Regions from separate parts of the Pseudarthrobacter sp. NPDC092424 genome, predicted to be linked through region 3. Evidence: riboswitches for the same ligand, from Rfam matches in the RefSeq annotation. Region 3 holds a riboswitch; each other region holds the start of a gene.
What was found. A riboswitch is a leader RNA that binds a small molecule or an ion and turns the genes downstream of it on or off. The one in region 3 is predicted to bind thiamine pyrophosphate.
Positions count from the first base shown of each region.

Region 1 (5,315 bases), on a different contig from region 3:
CCGAAGAACCTGTCGCCGCGCCCGGGACAGAGGAACCTGTCGCCGCGCAAGCCGCCACCGCGGAACCCGCCAGCGAAGAACCGGTCGAAGAAACAGCCCCCGCCACAGCGTTTGGCTCGCTGTTCATGGAACCCGGTTCGGCTACCTCGGTCCTGTTCCAGGCCCCGGACCTGAGCACTGTTGCCCGTCCGGCGGCAGCCGCCGTGGAAGCGGACCAGGAAGACGAGGACGAGGACGACTCCGAGGAATCCGGCAACCGGCGCCGCCGCCGCAGCCGGGGCCGTCGGGGCCGCAGCCGCTCTGACCGCGACGTCGAAACCGTGGACGGCCAGGAAGGCTCAGACACCACGGACGGCGCCGACGAGGACTCCACCGGGCCGGCCGAGGATGGCGTGGTGACGTCCCGCCGCCGGCGCCGCCGCCGTCGTGGCGACCAGGACCTTGAACTCACCGGCGGCGAGGACGATGACCCGCCCAACACGGTGACCCGCGTCCGCGCCCCCCGCTCCGTAAGCGACGTTCCGGCCAGCAACCGCGTCACCAGCGTCAAGGGTTCCACCCGACTGGAGGCCAAGAAGCAGCGCCGCCGCGAATCGCGGGACACCGGCCGCCGCCGCACCGTCATCACTGAGGCCGAGTTCCTGGCTCGCCGGGAATCCGTGGACCGCCAGATGATCGTCCGCCAGCGCGATGACAGAATCCAGATCGGCGTCCTGGAAGACGGCGTGCTGGCAGAGCACTTTGTCTCCAAAACCCAGCAGGACTCGCTGATCGGCAACGTTTACCTGGGCAAGGTCCAGAACGTGCTGCCCTCCATGGAAGCTGCGTTCGTGGACATCGGACGCGGCCGAAACGCCGTCCTTTACGCCGGCGAAGTCAACTGGGACGCCGTGAACCTCGAGGGCAAGCAGCGCCGCATCGAAAACGCGCTGAAGTCCGGGGATACCGTGCTGGTCCAGGTCACCAAGGACCCGGTGGGCCACAAGGGCGCGCGCCTCACCAGCCAGATTTCGCTGCCGGGGCGCTACCTGGTGTACGTTCCGGGCGGCTCCATGACCGGCATCTCCCGGAAGCTGCCGGACGTGGAACGCAACCGCCTCAAGCGCATCCTCAAGGACCGCCTCCCGGAGCACGCCGGGGTCATCGTGCGTACGGCCGCCGAAGGCGCCTCCGAGGAAGAGCTGACGCACGACATCAACCGCCTCCGCGCGCAGTGGGAGGGCATCGAGAGCCAGTCCAGGTCCACCAAGATTCTTGCCCCGGAACTGCTCTACGGCGAACCTGACCTGACCATCAAAGTGGTCCGTGACGTCTTCAACGAGGACTTCTCCAAGCTCATCGTTTCCGGCGAGGAAGCCTGGGACACCATCGAGGCCTACGTGACCTATGTGGCCCCGGACCTGGTGGGCCGGCTGGAAAAATGGACCCAGGACCAGGACATCTTCTCCGCCTGGCGCATCGACGAGCAGATCCACAAGGCCCTGGAACGCAAGGTCTTCCTGCCCTCGGGCGGCTCTCTGGTGATCGACCGGACCGAAGCCATGACCGTGGTGGACGTCAACACCGGCAAGTTCACGGGCAGCGGCGGAAACCTGGAAGAGACCGTCACCAAGAACAACCTTGAGGCAGCCGAGGAAGTGGTGCGCCAGCTGCGCCTCCGGGACATCGGCGGCATCATCGTCATCGACTTCATCGACATGGTGCTCGAGTCCAACCGCGACCTGGTCCTGCGCCGCCTGGTGGAGTGCCTGGGCCGTGACCGCACCAAGCACCAGGTTGCCGAGGTCACCTCGCTCGGCCTGGTCCAGATGACCCGCAAGCGCATGGGCACCGGACTCCTGGAAGTCTTCGGTGAGCAGTGCGAGGCCTGCGCAGGCCGCGGCATGATCACCCACGACGATCCCGTGGAGCACCGCCGCGCCAACACTGTGGCCGCCGAACACCACGTTCACCGCGCCGACAACCGCGGCGAGGCCAGGGGGGAGGGGTCCCGCAACGAGAACCAGCGCGGCGACGCCAACCAGCCGGGCGGTCGCCCGGAGCGCAAGCGCCGGCGCGGACGGGGCGGCCAGCAGGTTGAGGCAACACCGGCACCCGCGGTCCAGGTCCACACGGTCCACCCGGACCCTTCGGATGCCGAACGCCACGCCAAGGCAGAAGCTACCCGCCTGGCCCTGGCCAACATTGCCGCAGCCGCCCACGCAGCGCACCTGCACGATGACGAGGTGGCCGCAGGCAAGCAGGCAGCGCCGGCTCCCGCTGCCGGGCCCGTTCCCGCTGGACGCGGCGAAGAGGCGGAAAAGAGCGACGCCGGTGCTTCCGCCCGGCCCGCAGCCGTCCTCACCTTTGGCGGCGAGAAGGTCGCGCTGCCGTTCGTGGAGCACACGGAAGAGCAACAGCCCCAGCCCTCACTGTCCCTGGACCGGCTGGCCGAGGCGTTCGCCCACCTGGGTGAGCCTGCCCGGCAGCCTGACGCCGTGCCCGCCGTTGCGGACGCTGACTCCGCCGCGCCGGCCCCTTCGGCTGCTCCAGCTGCTGCGGCTCCGGCAGTTGCGGCCGCCGAAAAGGACTACTCCGACCACACGCTTGAGCAGTCCCGCCAGCGCAGGCCGCGGCGCAACCGCAGCGCCAGCCGTGCCCAGGGCGCAGCCAACGCAACCACGGTGGAGCAGCACGAAAACGTGCCCGCCCCGGCTGCCGGGCACTCCCACGCGGCCAAGGCTCCGGAGCCTGCACCGGCCGCCGCGCCGGGAACCGCCCGGCCCGCCGGGAAGCGGGCCGAGGAGCCCATCATCCTGGGTGTCGGTGTGCCGGCGTCGGAGCTGTAGTTCCGCGCAAACGCCCTCCGGAAGTCCCCGTCTCATGGACGCTGCCCCTTGAACTACAGGGGGAGTTGTTCATAAGGCGGGGATTTCTGCGTCCGGGACGGCAAGAGGACTAGGCTGGGAAACCGACACGGGGTGCCGCGCAGAGGGCCGGCTGAGATCCAGACCCGTTGAACCTGTCCGGTTAGCACCGGCGAAGGGATGTCTCTTGTCGTCGACCACTGTCCAGCTGCAACCGCCGGAAACCACTGCCACAGTGCGCAGCGTTCCGCGGGTCCTGTCCATTGCGGGTTCCGATCCCTCCGGCGGCGCGGGCATCCAGGCGGACCTGAAGAGCATCGCCGCCCTCGGTGGCTACGGAATGGCTGCCATCACCGCGCTCACTGCGCAAAACACCCGTGGCGTGCGTGCGGTGCATGTTCCGCCCGCAGCCTTCCTTGCACAGCAGCTGGACGCCATCAGCGAAGACATCACCGTGGACGCGGTCAAGATCGGCATGCTGGGGGAGGCCGCGGTGATTGAGGTGGTCCGGACCTGGCTCGAAAAGGCGCGCCCGGCCGTCGTCGTCCTCGATCCGGTGATGGTTGCCACCAGCGGTGACCGGCTCCTTCAGGAGTCCGCCGAGGCCGCGCTGGGGGACCTGTTGCCGCTGGCCGACCTCATCACCCCCAACCTGGCCGAACTTGCCCTCCTGGCAGGCGGCGGGCTGCAGTCGACCTGGGTCGGCGCGCTGGACCAGGGCCGCTGCCTTGCCCGGACCACGGGAGCCACCATCCTGGTTAAGGGCGGCCACCTCGCCGGCCGGGACTGCCCGGATGCCCTGGTGGATACGTCCGGCCGACTGTCGGCGGAGGTGGTGGAACTGCCGGGGGAGCGGATCGCTACGCGGAACAGCCACGGTACGGGCTGCTCGCTGTCGTCGGCCATGGCCACGATGCAGGCCCGGCTGGGTGACTGGGAAGCGTCGCTGCGGGAGGTCAAGCCGTGGCTCGCGGGCGCCCTCGCCGCTTCGGATCGGCTCTCCGTGGGAACCGGCAACGGGCCCGTGCACCATTTCCACCACCAGCCGGTTTTCCGGGCGGAGGGCTCCTTCGCCCAACAGCTTTGGGCTGACGCCGAGGATCACCTCGGGCAAATCCACGCCCTGCCGTTCATTCGGTCGCTGGCCGCCGGCACCCTGCCCGAAAGCGAATTCGCGTATTACCTCGCCCAGGATGCCATCTACCTGGCCGGGTACTCCCGCGTGCTGGCGAGGGCCAGTGCGCTGGCCCCCACGGAGGCGGAACAGCTCTTCTGGGCCAGGTCCGCGCAGCAGTGCCTTGAAGTTGAATCCGGGCTGCACCGGTCCTGGCTGAACACGAGGCCTGCCCAGGGCGGACTTGGCCCCGTGACCAAGGCGTACGTGGACCACCTGACTGCGGCGTCGGCGTCGGGCAGTTATGCGGTACTGGCCGCTGCGGTCCTGCCCTGTTTCTGGCTGTATGCGGAGGTGGGGCGGACTCTGCACGCAGCTTTCGTGGCAGCGGGTGAGCCAGCAGGCCATCCGTACGCCGAATGGCTGCGCACCTACGCGGACGAGGCCTTCGCGGCGGCAACGCGCCGGGCGGTGGCGATTGTGGATGATGCCGGCCGGAACGCGTCTGAGGCCGACCGGGCTGCCATGGCAACGGCGTTCCGGCAGTCCTGCCGCCTGGAAGTGGATTTTTTCGACGCGCCGCGCCTTCATTGCTGACCCCGGCGGGGCCCCGCCGCGGCTAATATAGTGACGCACGGTCCCGGCGCCGGAGCAACCTGTGGCCACTATCACAGACGACCCGCCGGAACCAGCCTCATTTGCGGCCGAAGCCAAAACTAGCGTATTCTAGATCTTCGGTGCTTACGCCAACACTTGGGTTATGACCCTGGGGGGCCGCCGCGTGTCCAGGACATGCAGCGGAATCTTCCGGGATAGCTCACGGGTTCCCCCGGGAAATCCACGGCGTTGAGGCACAGCGGAAACCCAGCCATTCAGCGCCGGGTGCCGCACGCAAATTTAGTAATAAACGTCGAGAGAAGTGAGTTCCCAAGTGGTGTACGCGATTGTCCGCGCAGGCGGCCGCCAAGAGAAGGTTTCCGTTGGAGACTTCGTTACCCTGAACCGCGTCGCCGGTGGAGCCGGCAGCACCATTGAGCTGCCCGCACTGCTCCTGGTAGACGGTGACAAGGTCACCTCCGCCGCTGCTGACCTGGCCAAGGTGACTGTTACGGCTGAGATCCTCCAGGACCTCCGTGGTCCTAAGATTGTCATCCAGAAGTTCAAGAACAAGACCGGTTACAAGAAGCGCCAGGGTCACCGCCAGGAACTGACCAAGGTCAAGATCACCGGCATCAAGTAACCACCGGTTACTGTTCAGCTTTTTCAGCAGATTCCCCAGAATTTAGAGGCAGGCATTTCAGATGGCACATAAAAAGGGCGCGAGCTCCACTCGCAACGGTCGTGACTCCAACGCT
Region 1 is NZ_JBIVQC010000001.1:613,975-619,289, forward strand. It holds gene ACIQCN_RS02920 (Rne/Rng family ribonuclease) at 1-2,828, shown strand, start outside; TPP riboswitch at 2,947-3,044, shown strand; gene ACIQCN_RS02925 (bifunctional hydroxymethylpyrimidine kinase/phosphomethylpyrimidine kinase) at 3,034-4,557, shown strand; gene rplU (50S ribosomal protein L21) at 4,892-5,200, shown strand; gene rpmA (50S ribosomal protein L27) at 5,262-5,315, shown strand, end outside.
Region 1: another riboswitch for thiamine pyrophosphate. It lies ahead of ACIQCN_RS02925 (bifunctional hydroxymethylpyrimidine kinase/phosphomethylpyrimidine kinase); the one in region 3 lies ahead of ACIQCN_RS11735 (ECF transporter S component).

Region 2 (5,315 bases), on a different contig from region 3:
CCGGCCAGCCGGGCCACCTGTTCGACGTAGGTCCGTGACTGCCCGGCCCCGAACGGCATATCGTCCTGCCCGGCCCACTCCGCGGCAACATCATCCAGCACGTTTCCCTCGCCTTCCGTCTCATAGGTGAGGAGGTCCGCCAGGGCCCGGACCATGGCCGGCGGCACGGCCAGGAGCGAATCGCTGGCCACGTCAACCATGGTGAGTTCGTAGTCGGCGCCGCCTGCGTGCACAGCCCTGCCGGCAAGGTCGCCCAGCTGCTCGACCTCGAAGTCACTGATGTCCGGAATCCGCACTGCCTGGCCGCCGGGAGCGGCTCCGCCTGCGTCCAGCTGGCCGGCACGCTTCAGGGCGGCGTCGTGCGTGGCGACAAAGATCTCGGTGAAGCCCATGGGAATTACCCTCGTTCCGTCGTCGGTACGGCGCGGCCGGAGGCGCGTGGCGCCCCCGCCGCTCCGGCTGTTGGCCGGGCCGTTTTCAGCCTAGTACAAGGCCGGGCCGGATCGGCGCACGGCCACCCGAAGCCGGTTGCGCCAGGGATCCTCGAACCGCAGTTCCGCTCCGGTGTGGTGCGCCGGCACCCCGGCGACCCTGAGCCGGTCCGCCAGGGCGCCGACGTCGTCCCCCGACGGCACCTCGATCAGCACTTCACCGAGCCCCAGGGTGTCCTTGCGCGGCCCGGCGCCGCGGCTGTTCCAGACGTTCATGGCCATGTGATGGTGGTAGCGTCCGGCGGAGACGAAGAGCGCCTGGCCGTGCCAGCCCGCCGTCTTTTCAAAGCCGAGGGTGCCCACGTAGAAGTCCCGCGCCGTCTGCACGTCACCCACCTGAAGGTGGACGTGGCCCACTCCTGCACCGGTCGCGCGCTGCCCGTCAAGGGATTCCTCGGTGAGGTACCGCTCGAGGTAGTGCTGGGGCGGCAGCGCCAGGCTGTCCATCACCACGTCGGTCCCGTTCCAGGACCAGTTGCTGCGGGGGCGGTCCCAGTAGAGCTCAATGCCGTTGCCTTCGGGATCGTTGAAGTAGAAGGCCTCGCTGACAAGGTGGTCGGCGCTGCCGGTGAAGAGCCGCGGGTTGAACCGGGCAGCCGTGGCGATCGTGGCGGCGAGCGCCTCCCTGGTTTCGAAAAGCAGAGCGGTGTGGAACAGGCCCGCCTCGCCCCTGCCGGGAAGGTGGAGCCCGGACGCCGGGGCCAGTTGGACCAGTGGCCTGCCCAGGCGGCCCAGGTAGACGCCGCCATCCTGTTCGGCCACGACTTCCAGGCCCAGCGCCTTCTGGTAGTAGTCCGTCATGAGCTTCATGTCGCCCACTTTGAGCATCACCGTGCCCATGCCGAGCCCGGCGGGAAGAAGGTCCTGGTTTACGGTTTCTGCGGTCATTGGAACACTCCGAACTCCTACGGCCTCCCGGGTGGCGGCCCTGTCCATTAAATGAGTTGAAGCTTCAATTTATTCCGCTGTCGTGGACGATCCGGCCGCCCAGTACCACCTGCTGCAGGTGGCGGATGGTTTCAGGCCGGCTCCGCGGATCCGCACTGCACACCACCACATCCGCCCGCGCGCCTTCGGAGATGGCCTGCGCTCCCAGCCACTGCCGCGCGGACCAGCATGCGGCATCCAGCGCTGCCGCTGCCGGCAGGCCCGCGGCGTGAAGCGCCAGGATCTCGTCCGCAATCCGCCCGTGCCGGATGACGCTTCCGGCGTCGGTGCCAGCGAAAACCCGCACGCCGGCGTCGAACGCTTCCGCCACGCGCTCCGCCCGGCGCTCCCAGAGCGCCAGCATATGGGCCGCGTAGCGCGGGAATTTCGGCTGCGCCTGCGCGGCAATGTCCGGAAAAGTGGCGATATTGATCAGGGTGGGCACGATCGGCACGCGCTGCTCGGCGAAGCGGGACAGGTGCCGCGGAAGGAGCCCCGTGGCGTGTTCAATGCAGTCGATGCCGCCGTCCAGCATCTGGTCCAGCGTGTCCTCGGCGAAGCAATGGGCGGTGACACGGGCGCCTTCGTCATGTGCCGCCTGGATGGCATCGCGGACGACGGCGGCAGGAAAGGACGGAGCCAGGTCGCCGGCGCCGCGGTCAATCCAGTCGCCAACGAGCTTCACCCACCCGTCGCCGTCGCGCGCCTGCTTCCGGACCGCTTCGACAAGGCCTTCCGGTTCAACTTCCCGGGCAAACCCGCGGAGGTAGCGCCGGGTGCGGGCCACGTGACGCCCGGCGCGGATCAGTACCGGAAACTCCTTGCCGCCCTGCATCCAGCGCGTGTCAGCCGGGGAACCCGCGTCCCGGACCAGCAGCGTGCCGGCGGCGAGGTCCGCCCGGGCCTGGGCTGCGGCGGTGTCCGCATCCACGGGACCGCCGGGCCCAAGGCCGATATGGCAGTGCGCGTCGACGAAACCCGGCAGCACCCAGCCGGGCAGGACGTGGTCAGGCCGCGCGGAGGGCCGCTGGAAGGTCAGGCGGCCGTCCACGGACCACAGCCCGCGCACTTCCCGGTCCGGGCCCGTGAGCACCGGTCCGCTGAAATGGATAACCGCCGGCATGGAACTCCTCTCATCCTGCCCGGTCAGGCTAGCACCGCGAATGTGACGCCGCTCCCCGTGGGGCCTGTGGTAGCTTCGTTCCTGACCACACGGGTGCCCCTGCAGGGGCTGAGATCGGGCTGACGCAGCCTGCGACCGTCGAACCTGTCCGGGTAATGCCGGCGAAGGAAGTGAGTATTCCTTGAATACACCAGAAACACAGCTGAACCCTGCCCTCGATGCGTCTGGCCGGGATCCTGCCACCCAGTCCCTGAAGTCCCACTCGCTCGCCTTCGTGGAAGACAGGGGGTCGGGCCTTCGGGTACCAGTCACCGAGATTACCCTGTCGGACTCCCCCGGCGGCGAGCCAAACGCTCCGTTCCGCGCCTACCGGACGGCCGGGCCGGGCAGCGACCCGGTCCGGGGCCTGCGGCCCTTCCGCACCGAGTGGATTGAGGCGCGCGGGGACACTGAAGCGTACAGCGGCCGGGAGCGGAACCTGCTCGACGACGGCCGGTCGGCTGTCCGCCGCGGCGCAGCCTCCGCGGAGTGGAAGGGCGCACGGCCAGTGCCCCGCCGCGCCGTCGAAGGCAAGACAGTCACCCAGATGCACTACGCCAGGCAGGGCATCATCACGCCCGAGATGCGCTTCGTGGCGCTGCGGGAAAACTGCGACGTGGAACTGGTCCGCAGCGAGGTTGCCGCGGGCCGGGCCATTATCCCCAACAACATCAACCACCCGGAATCGGAACCGATGATCATCGGCAAGGCATTCCTGGTGAAGATCAACGCCAACATCGGCAACTCCGCGGTCACCAGCTCCATCGCGGAGGAAGTGGACAAACTCCAGTGGGCCACCCAATGGGGTGCGGATACAGTGATGGACCTCTCCACCGGCGATGATATCCACACCACGCGCGAGTGGATCATCCGCAACTCCCCCGTGCCGATTGGCACCGTGCCCATCTATCAGGCGCTGGAGAAGGTCAACGGCGAAGCCAACAAGCTGACCTGGGAGATCTTCCGCGACACCGTCATTGAGCAGTGCGAGCAGGGCGTGGACTACATGACGGTGCACGCCGGCGTGCTCCTGCGCTATGTTCCGCTCACTGCCAACCGGGTCACCGGCATCGTGTCCCGCGGCGGCTCCATCATGGCGGGCTGGTGCCTGGCGCACCACCAGGAAAATTTCCTGTACACGCACTTCGACGAACTCTGCGAAATCTTCGCCAAGTACGACGTCGCGTTCTCGCTCGGCGACGGGCTGCGGCCGGGCGCCACGGCGGACGCCAATGACGCCGCCCAGTTCGCCGAGCTGGACACCCTGGCCGAGCTCACCCGGCGTGCCTGGGAGTACGACGTGCAGGTCATGGTGGAAGGCCCCGGCCATGTCCCGTTCCACCTGGTCCGGGAGAACGTGGAGCGGCAGCAGGAGCTGTGCAAGGGCGCCCCGTTCTACACCCTGGGACCGCTGGTGACCGACGTTGCCCCCGGCTACGACCACATCACTTCGGCCATCGGAGCCACCGAGATCGCCCGCTACGGCACCGCGATGCTCTGCTATGTGACGCCCAAGGAGCATCTTGGCCTGCCCAACAAGGACGACGTCAAGACCGGTGTGATCACCTACAAGATCGCGGCACACGCGGCGGACCTGGCAAAGGGCCACCCCGGCGCGCACGAACGCGACGACGCCCTGTCCAAGGCAAGGTTCGAGTTCCGGTGGCGGGACCAGTTTGCATTGTCCCTGGACCCAGTAACGGCCGAGGCGTTCCACGATGAGACCCTGCCGGCGGAACCGGCCAAGACCGCGCACTTCTGCTCCATGTGCGGGCCGAAGTTCTGCTCGATGCGGATCAGCCAGGACATCCGGGACGAGTACGGGTCCGCGGAGGCGCAGGCAGCACTGGCGGAGGCGGCCTCCGGAATGCGGGAGAAGAGCCAGGAATTCCTGGCCGCAGGCGGCAAGGTCTACCTGCCGGAGCCGAAGGTCCCGGCCGGCGGCTGACCCGGACACAGTGGCGGGGCGGGGCAGTTACGGGGGCTCCGCCCCGCCACAGGCTGCAGGACGGACAGCCTTACGCAGCGAGGCTCCTGCCGGCCTCGCGGATGAATGACCGGATGGTCCGGTCACCTTCAACGGAATCGTGCGGCCGGTGCCCCCCGGCAGCAATGCGGTGCACGGCCCCGGTTTCCCGCAGGTAGCCGGCAATCTCCTCGAACAGCGGCTCCCATCCTCCGGTGAGCACCAGGGTGGGGACACCCGGAACGATATGCAGCGGGGCCTCTGCGCACTCACGAAATTGTGCCCGGTGCGCCGCTGTGGCAGGCAGGTCCGCCGTCAGGGACAGGCAGGCCGGCTCCACGAGGGCGAGTGAGTGGACAAGGTCAGGACGTTCCACCGCGGCCAGCATTGCCGGAATGGCGCCCTGGGCGTGGGCCACCACGTGGCCGCCTGCAGCACCGCGGCCATCGTCCTGCAGCGAGCGAAGGATGATCGCGGCGTCCCCGGCAAAGGACGGCGCTGCCGGCCCGGCCGTTGGATCGCACCCGAGGCGCCGGAGGAAGAGGGCATCGTAGGCAAGGGCCATGCCGTGCTGGCGGGGCCAGGCAGCGGCGCCGAAGCTTCCGGCGCCGTGCACGAACACTACGCGTTGCTTGACCATGACCCCACCCTATTCCACGGCCCCGGCAGCACGCCGGAGCCCGGGCTGCTACTTGCCGAGGAACTTCTCGAAGCCCTTGGGCAGGTTCAGCTGCGCCGGGTCGAAATCACCCTGCTGGCCGAACGCCGC
Region 2 is NZ_JBIVQC010000001.1:537,398-542,712, reverse strand. It holds gene ACIQCN_RS02535 (hypothetical protein) at 1-392, opposite strand, end outside; gene ACIQCN_RS02530 (VOC family protein) at 483-1,379, opposite strand; gene ACIQCN_RS02525 (amidohydrolase family protein) at 1,444-2,541, opposite strand; TPP riboswitch at 2,621-2,728, shown strand; gene thiC (phosphomethylpyrimidine synthase ThiC) at 2,723-4,528, shown strand; gene ACIQCN_RS02515 (alpha/beta fold hydrolase) at 4,599-5,186, opposite strand; gene ffh (signal recognition particle protein) at 5,235-5,315, opposite strand, start outside.
Region 2: another riboswitch for thiamine pyrophosphate. It lies ahead of thiC (phosphomethylpyrimidine synthase ThiC); the one in region 3 lies ahead of ACIQCN_RS11735 (ECF transporter S component).

Region 3 (5,315 bases):
AGGGACCGAACAGTGAACGTCGCTTCCCTGGCCCCGCTCGCCGTCGTCCTTCCCGTCCTGGGAGCGGCCCTCACGTTCCTGCTGATCCGGCACACGCGCGCGCAGCGGAGCGTGAGCATTGTGCTGTTGTCCCTGACGCTGCTGCTCGAATGCCTCCTGCTGGCCTCGGTGTGGAACGGCGGGACGGCAGCGGTGACGATCGGAGGGTGGCTGCCGCCGTGGGGGATTGTGCTGGTGGTGGACCAGTTCTCCTCTCTGATGCTGGTGGTGTCCTCCGCGGTGAGCCTCGCGGTGCTGGTCTACGCCACCGGGCAGGGCATGGCCGACGGCGACCGCGACGCGCCCGTATCGATCTTCCACCCCACCTACCTGATCCTGGTCGCGGGCGTCTCCAACGCGTTCCTCTCCGGCGACCTGTTCAACCTCTACGTCGGGTTCGAAATCCTGCTGACCGCGAGCTACGTGCTCATGACGCTTGGCGGGACCGGACCGAGGATCCGCGCCGGGGTCACGTATGTGGTGGTATCGGTGGTGTCCTCGATACTGTTCCTGATCGCGATCGCCATGGTCTACGGCGCCACGGGTACGGTGAACATGGCGGACCTGGCCCTGAAGCTGGGGGAACTGGACCAGGGCACCAGAACGCTGCTGCACGTGATGCTGCTGGTGGCGTTCGGGATCAAGGCGGCCGTCTTCCCGCTCTCGTTCTGGCTGCCCGACTCCTACCCCACCGCGCCGGCGCCGGTCACCGCGGTGTTCGCAGGGCTCTTGACCAAAGTTGGCGTCTACGCGATGGTCCGGACCGAAACGCTGCTGTTTCCCGGCGACTCGCTGAACACCCCCCTTATGGTGGCAGCGCTGCTGACCATGCTGGTGGGCATCCTGGGCGCCCTGGCGCAGAGCGACATCAAGCGTCTGCTGTCCTTCACGCTGGTCAGCCACATCGGCTACATGGTGTTCGGGCTGGCGATGTCCTCCGCTGCCGGGCTCGGTGCGGCCGTCTTCTACGTGGCCCACCACATCACCATCCAGACCAGCCTCTTCCTGGTGACCGGACTGATCGAACGCCGCGGCGGCAGTTCGTCCGTGGACCGGCTGGGCGGACTGGCCAAGCTCTCGCCGCTGCTGGCGGTGCTGTTCTTCATCCCCGCAATGAACCTGGCCGGCATTCCGCCATTCTCCGGATTCCTGGGCAAGGCCGGGCTGATCCAGGCAGGGGTCGCCCTGGGCACGCCACTTGCTTACGTGCTGGTGGCGGGCGGCGTGCTGACCAGCCTGCTCACCCTCCTGGCGGTGGCGCGGGTGTGGAACAGGGCCTTCTGGCGCAAGCCGTCCGATGCCGAACATCCGGATCCCGTGTTGCTGTCGGTTTCCGGGGCAGGGGGAACGGCATCCGGTGCCGGCCGCACGAACACCACCGGCCAGCCGCACACCACGGTGCTTCCGCGGACCATGGTGGGGTCCACCTTGGGCCTGGTGGCGCTCGGGGTTGCCCTGACCGTGTTTGCGGGTCCGCTGTTCACGCTGTCCGGGCAGGCGGCCCAGGACATGCTGGACAGGACGGACTATGTTCAGGCCGTGCTGGGCGCGGACACCTCCGTCCCGCAGATCACCACCGCTGGAGGAGGACAATGAGCCGCCGCCGGATTTCGCTGCGCCAGGAACTGCCGCTGCTGGTATGGCTGGTGATCGTCTGGGGTGCCCTGTGGCAGGACTTCAGTCCGGGAAACGTACTGTTCGGCGCGCTGCTTGCCGTGGCGGTGGCCCGGCTGTTCTACCTGCCGCCTGTGGAACTGAGCGGCCGCTTCAACATCCTGTACGCAATACCGTTCGCTTTTGCGTTCCTCGGAAAGGTGGCCGGCGCAAGCGCCCAGGTGCTCTTCCTGGCGGTGGCCCGGGGCCGCAAGGTGAGGAACGCCGTCGTCGCTGTCACTTTGCGAAGCCATCAGGACCTCATGGTGACGGCCACCGGACACGTGATTTCGCTGATCCCGGGCTCACTGGTGGTGGAGGTGGACCGCTCCACGTCCACTCTTTACCTGCACGGGCTGAACATCAGCACTGAGCAGGACGTGGCCCGGCTGCGGAACGAGGTACTTTCCATCGAGGCGGGGCTGATCAGGATTATGGGAACACCGGCCGAGCTTGAGGCTGTCCGCAGGGAGGCCGCGGCATGATGCAGTCCGTGCTGGCCGTGACGGCCGTGATCCTGGCGCTCGCCGCCGGCGGCGCCATTCTCCGGATCGCCCGGGGACCGTCGCTCCTGGACAGGGTGCTGGCCACCGACGTGCTGCTGGCCGTCCTGGGGGCGGCGCTGTGCATCGATATGGCCGTAAACCGCCACCTGAACAACCTGATGCTGGTGGTGGCCATCTCGATCATCGGCTTCGTCGGTTCAGTGACGGTGGCCCGGTTCGTCGCGGACAGAAGGGAACAGCCGCATGAATCCTGAACTGCTCACGGGCTACCGGGCGGTGGGCGAGACTGTCGCCGGCGTTGATGCCTGGGTGGACGCCGTGTCTGCGGTGTTCATGGTGGTCGGCGCTGCCCTGTCGCTGGGCGCCGCCATTGGCCTGCTGCGCTTTCCGGACCTGCTGAGCCGGATGCACGCCGCCACGAAGCCGCAGGTGCTGGGACTGTTCCTGCTGCTGGCGGCGATCGGACTGCAGCTGCGCACCTGGTGGGTGTGGCCCGTGCTGCTGGTGGCCTGGATCTTCCAGTTACTGACGGTGCCGGTCTCCGCGCACATGGTGGGCCGGGCCGGCTATCGCACCAAGCACCTGCACCGGGAACTGCTGACCTCGGACGAGCTCGAAGCCGTGGTCCAAAAAGCCGCCGGCAACCCGCCTCCCGAGGAATGAGTGAGACGGGTTGCCGGCGGCAGGTTGAAGCGGGGCTAAACGATGTCCTGGCTCTTGGCGAAGCGGGTGATGGCGCGCTGGGTGCCGCGGTTCGCCAGGACCTGGATGACGGTGCTCACCGATGCTGAGATCAGGGCAAACGTCAGGGCCGAGTGCAGGCTGGTGGGCACATCCTCGTCCTTGCCGGTGGGAGGCTTCCGGCCTGTGGTCTTCTCCCAGACGGTGTTGACCATCTTGGTGCCGACGAAGCCTGCCACCAGCGAGATGCCGGTGCCGAGCAGCTTAATGAAAAGGTTCATTCCTTGTACTCCTTGCGGGCAGAAAACGGACTGACCCCAGCCTAACGGCCCGGCGCCGTAATTTTCCCCGCCGCCATTGGCCGCTGCGGTGTAAACTGGAGCACGCCCTCAGGGGCATACCACTCAACGCAACATTCAAACGACAGGGGAGCGCCGCCGTCGGGCATTGCCGGCTCAGCCGGGAACCCGTGTGGGCGCTGAGAGTGCGGAGATCCGCAGACCCTCGAACCTGATCCGGTTAGTACCGGCGCAAGGGAGTCGAGTTCTCGAAGTGGCCGGCAACACCGTTCAACGCGGTTGCCGTGACCACTTTCCCCTCCTGCTACCCAGGAGGATTCACCATGGCAACTGAAGCAATCAAGAAGACCCCCGGCAAGTCCTGGCGCGTCGTGGACATCGTGGTGGCGGCGCTGATCGCCATCGCCGGCGGGGTGATTTTCTGGGCGTGGTCCCAGGGCGCCCTAGCGGTGTCCGCTCCGATGAACGCCGTCTACCCGCCCCTGACCGGCCTGATCGCCGGCGGCTGGATGATTCCGGCTGTCCTGGGGATGCTCATCATCCGCAAGCCCGGCGCGGCACTCTTCTGCGAGACGGTTGCAGCCACCGGCGAACTGCTGATGGGTTCGCAGTACGGCACGTCGGTGCTGTTCTCCGGATTCGTCCAGGGCCTCGGCGCGGAAATCATCTTCGCGGTTTTCGTCTACAGGAAGTTCAACCTGCCCGTGGCCCTGCTCGCGGGCGCCGCGGCAGGCCTGTTCTGCGGCCTGAACGACTCGTTCTCCCCGTGGGGCTGGAACATCGCCTACTCCGCCGGTGACAAGTTCGCCTACATCCTGTTCACCAGCATCTCCGGTGCGATCATCGCCGGCGCCCTGTCCTGGATCGCCACCCGCGGCCTCGCCCGGACCGGCGTGCTGAGCCCGTTCGCCTCCCGCAAGGCGGCCACGGAGCCCGTCTTCTCCTGATGCCAAGACCTTCCGGCAGCGCATCCGCCGTCCGCCCCGCCGCGGTTGCCGCCCGCGGCTGGGGCTGGCGGCACCCCGGACGCGCCAAGCCAGCCGTCCGGGGCCTTGACCTGGACATCGCGCCGGGGGAGCGGGTGCTCCTGCTGGGCCCGTCGGGTGCCGGCAAGTCGACGCTGCTCCACGCCCTCGCCGGGGTGCTGGGGGACGCGGACGACGACGGCGAGGCAGGCGACGCTGACGAGTCCGGTTCGCTTCTGGTTGACGGGGCTTCCCCCCGGGGCCGGCGCGGCCGCGCGGGGCTGATGCAGCAGGACCCCGAAACGCAGGTGGTTCTGTCACGGCTGGGTGACGACGCCGCCTTCGGTGCCGAGAACCTCGCGGTTCCCCGCGACGCAATTTGGGCGCGCGTGCATGAGGCGCTTGCCGACGTCGGACTTTCCCACCTGCCGCTGCACCACCCCACGTCCGCGCTGTCCGGTGGGCAAAAACAGCGGCTGGCGCTGGCGGGCATCCTGGCGATGCGCCCGGGGCTGATCCTGCTGGACGAACCAACCGCCAACCTGGACCCGGCCGGCGTGCTGGAAGTCCGGGACGCCGTGGGCCGCTGCCTGGACAAGACCGGCGCCACGCTGGTGGTGGTGGAACACCGCGTGTCCGTGTGGAAGGACCTGGTGGACCGGATCGTGGTCCTGCAGCCGGGATCCGGCGCCGGGCCGGCCGTATTGCTGGACGGACCTCCGGACCGGGTGCTGCGCGAGGCCAGGACCATGCTCATGGCGGCCGGTGTGTGGGTGCCGGGATACGTTCCGGAGACGCGCCAACGGGCGGCCATGCCCCCTCCGGGTTCCGGCGGCCTCCTGCTCGCCGCCGAGGGGCTGGGAGTTTCGCGGGAACGGACGGGCCGGAAGGGTCTCAGGAAGATCCCGCCGGTACCGGTGCAGCGTGACATCTCGGCGCAGGTGCGCGCTGGCCAGGCGCTGGCCGTCACAGGGCCCAACGGGGCGGGCAAGTCCACCTTTGCGCTGACCCTGGCCGGGCTCCTGGCGCCGGTGAAAGGGAAGGTTTCGGCCGCCGTTGACCTGAGCCGCGGGGCGGGAATCGATCCGTACCAATGGAAGGCGGAGCAGCTGATCGAGCGGATCGGCACCGTCTTCCAGGAACCCGAGCACCAGTTCGTCACCGGGAATGTC
Region 3 is NZ_JBIVQC010000007.1:116,621-121,935, reverse strand. It holds gene ACIQCN_RS11765 (Na(+)/H(+) antiporter subunit C) at 1-16, shown strand, start outside; gene ACIQCN_RS11760 (Na+/H+ antiporter subunit D) at 13-1,635, shown strand; gene ACIQCN_RS11755 (Na+/H+ antiporter subunit E) at 1,632-2,177, shown strand; gene ACIQCN_RS11750 (monovalent cation/H+ antiporter complex subunit F) at 2,174-2,452, shown strand; gene mnhG (monovalent cation/H(+) antiporter subunit G) at 2,442-2,861, shown strand; gene ACIQCN_RS11740 (DUF4235 domain-containing protein) at 2,897-3,160, opposite strand; TPP riboswitch at 3,295-3,434, shown strand; gene ACIQCN_RS11735 (ECF transporter S component) at 3,502-4,125, shown strand; gene ACIQCN_RS11730 (ABC transporter ATP-binding protein) at 4,125-5,315, shown strand, end outside.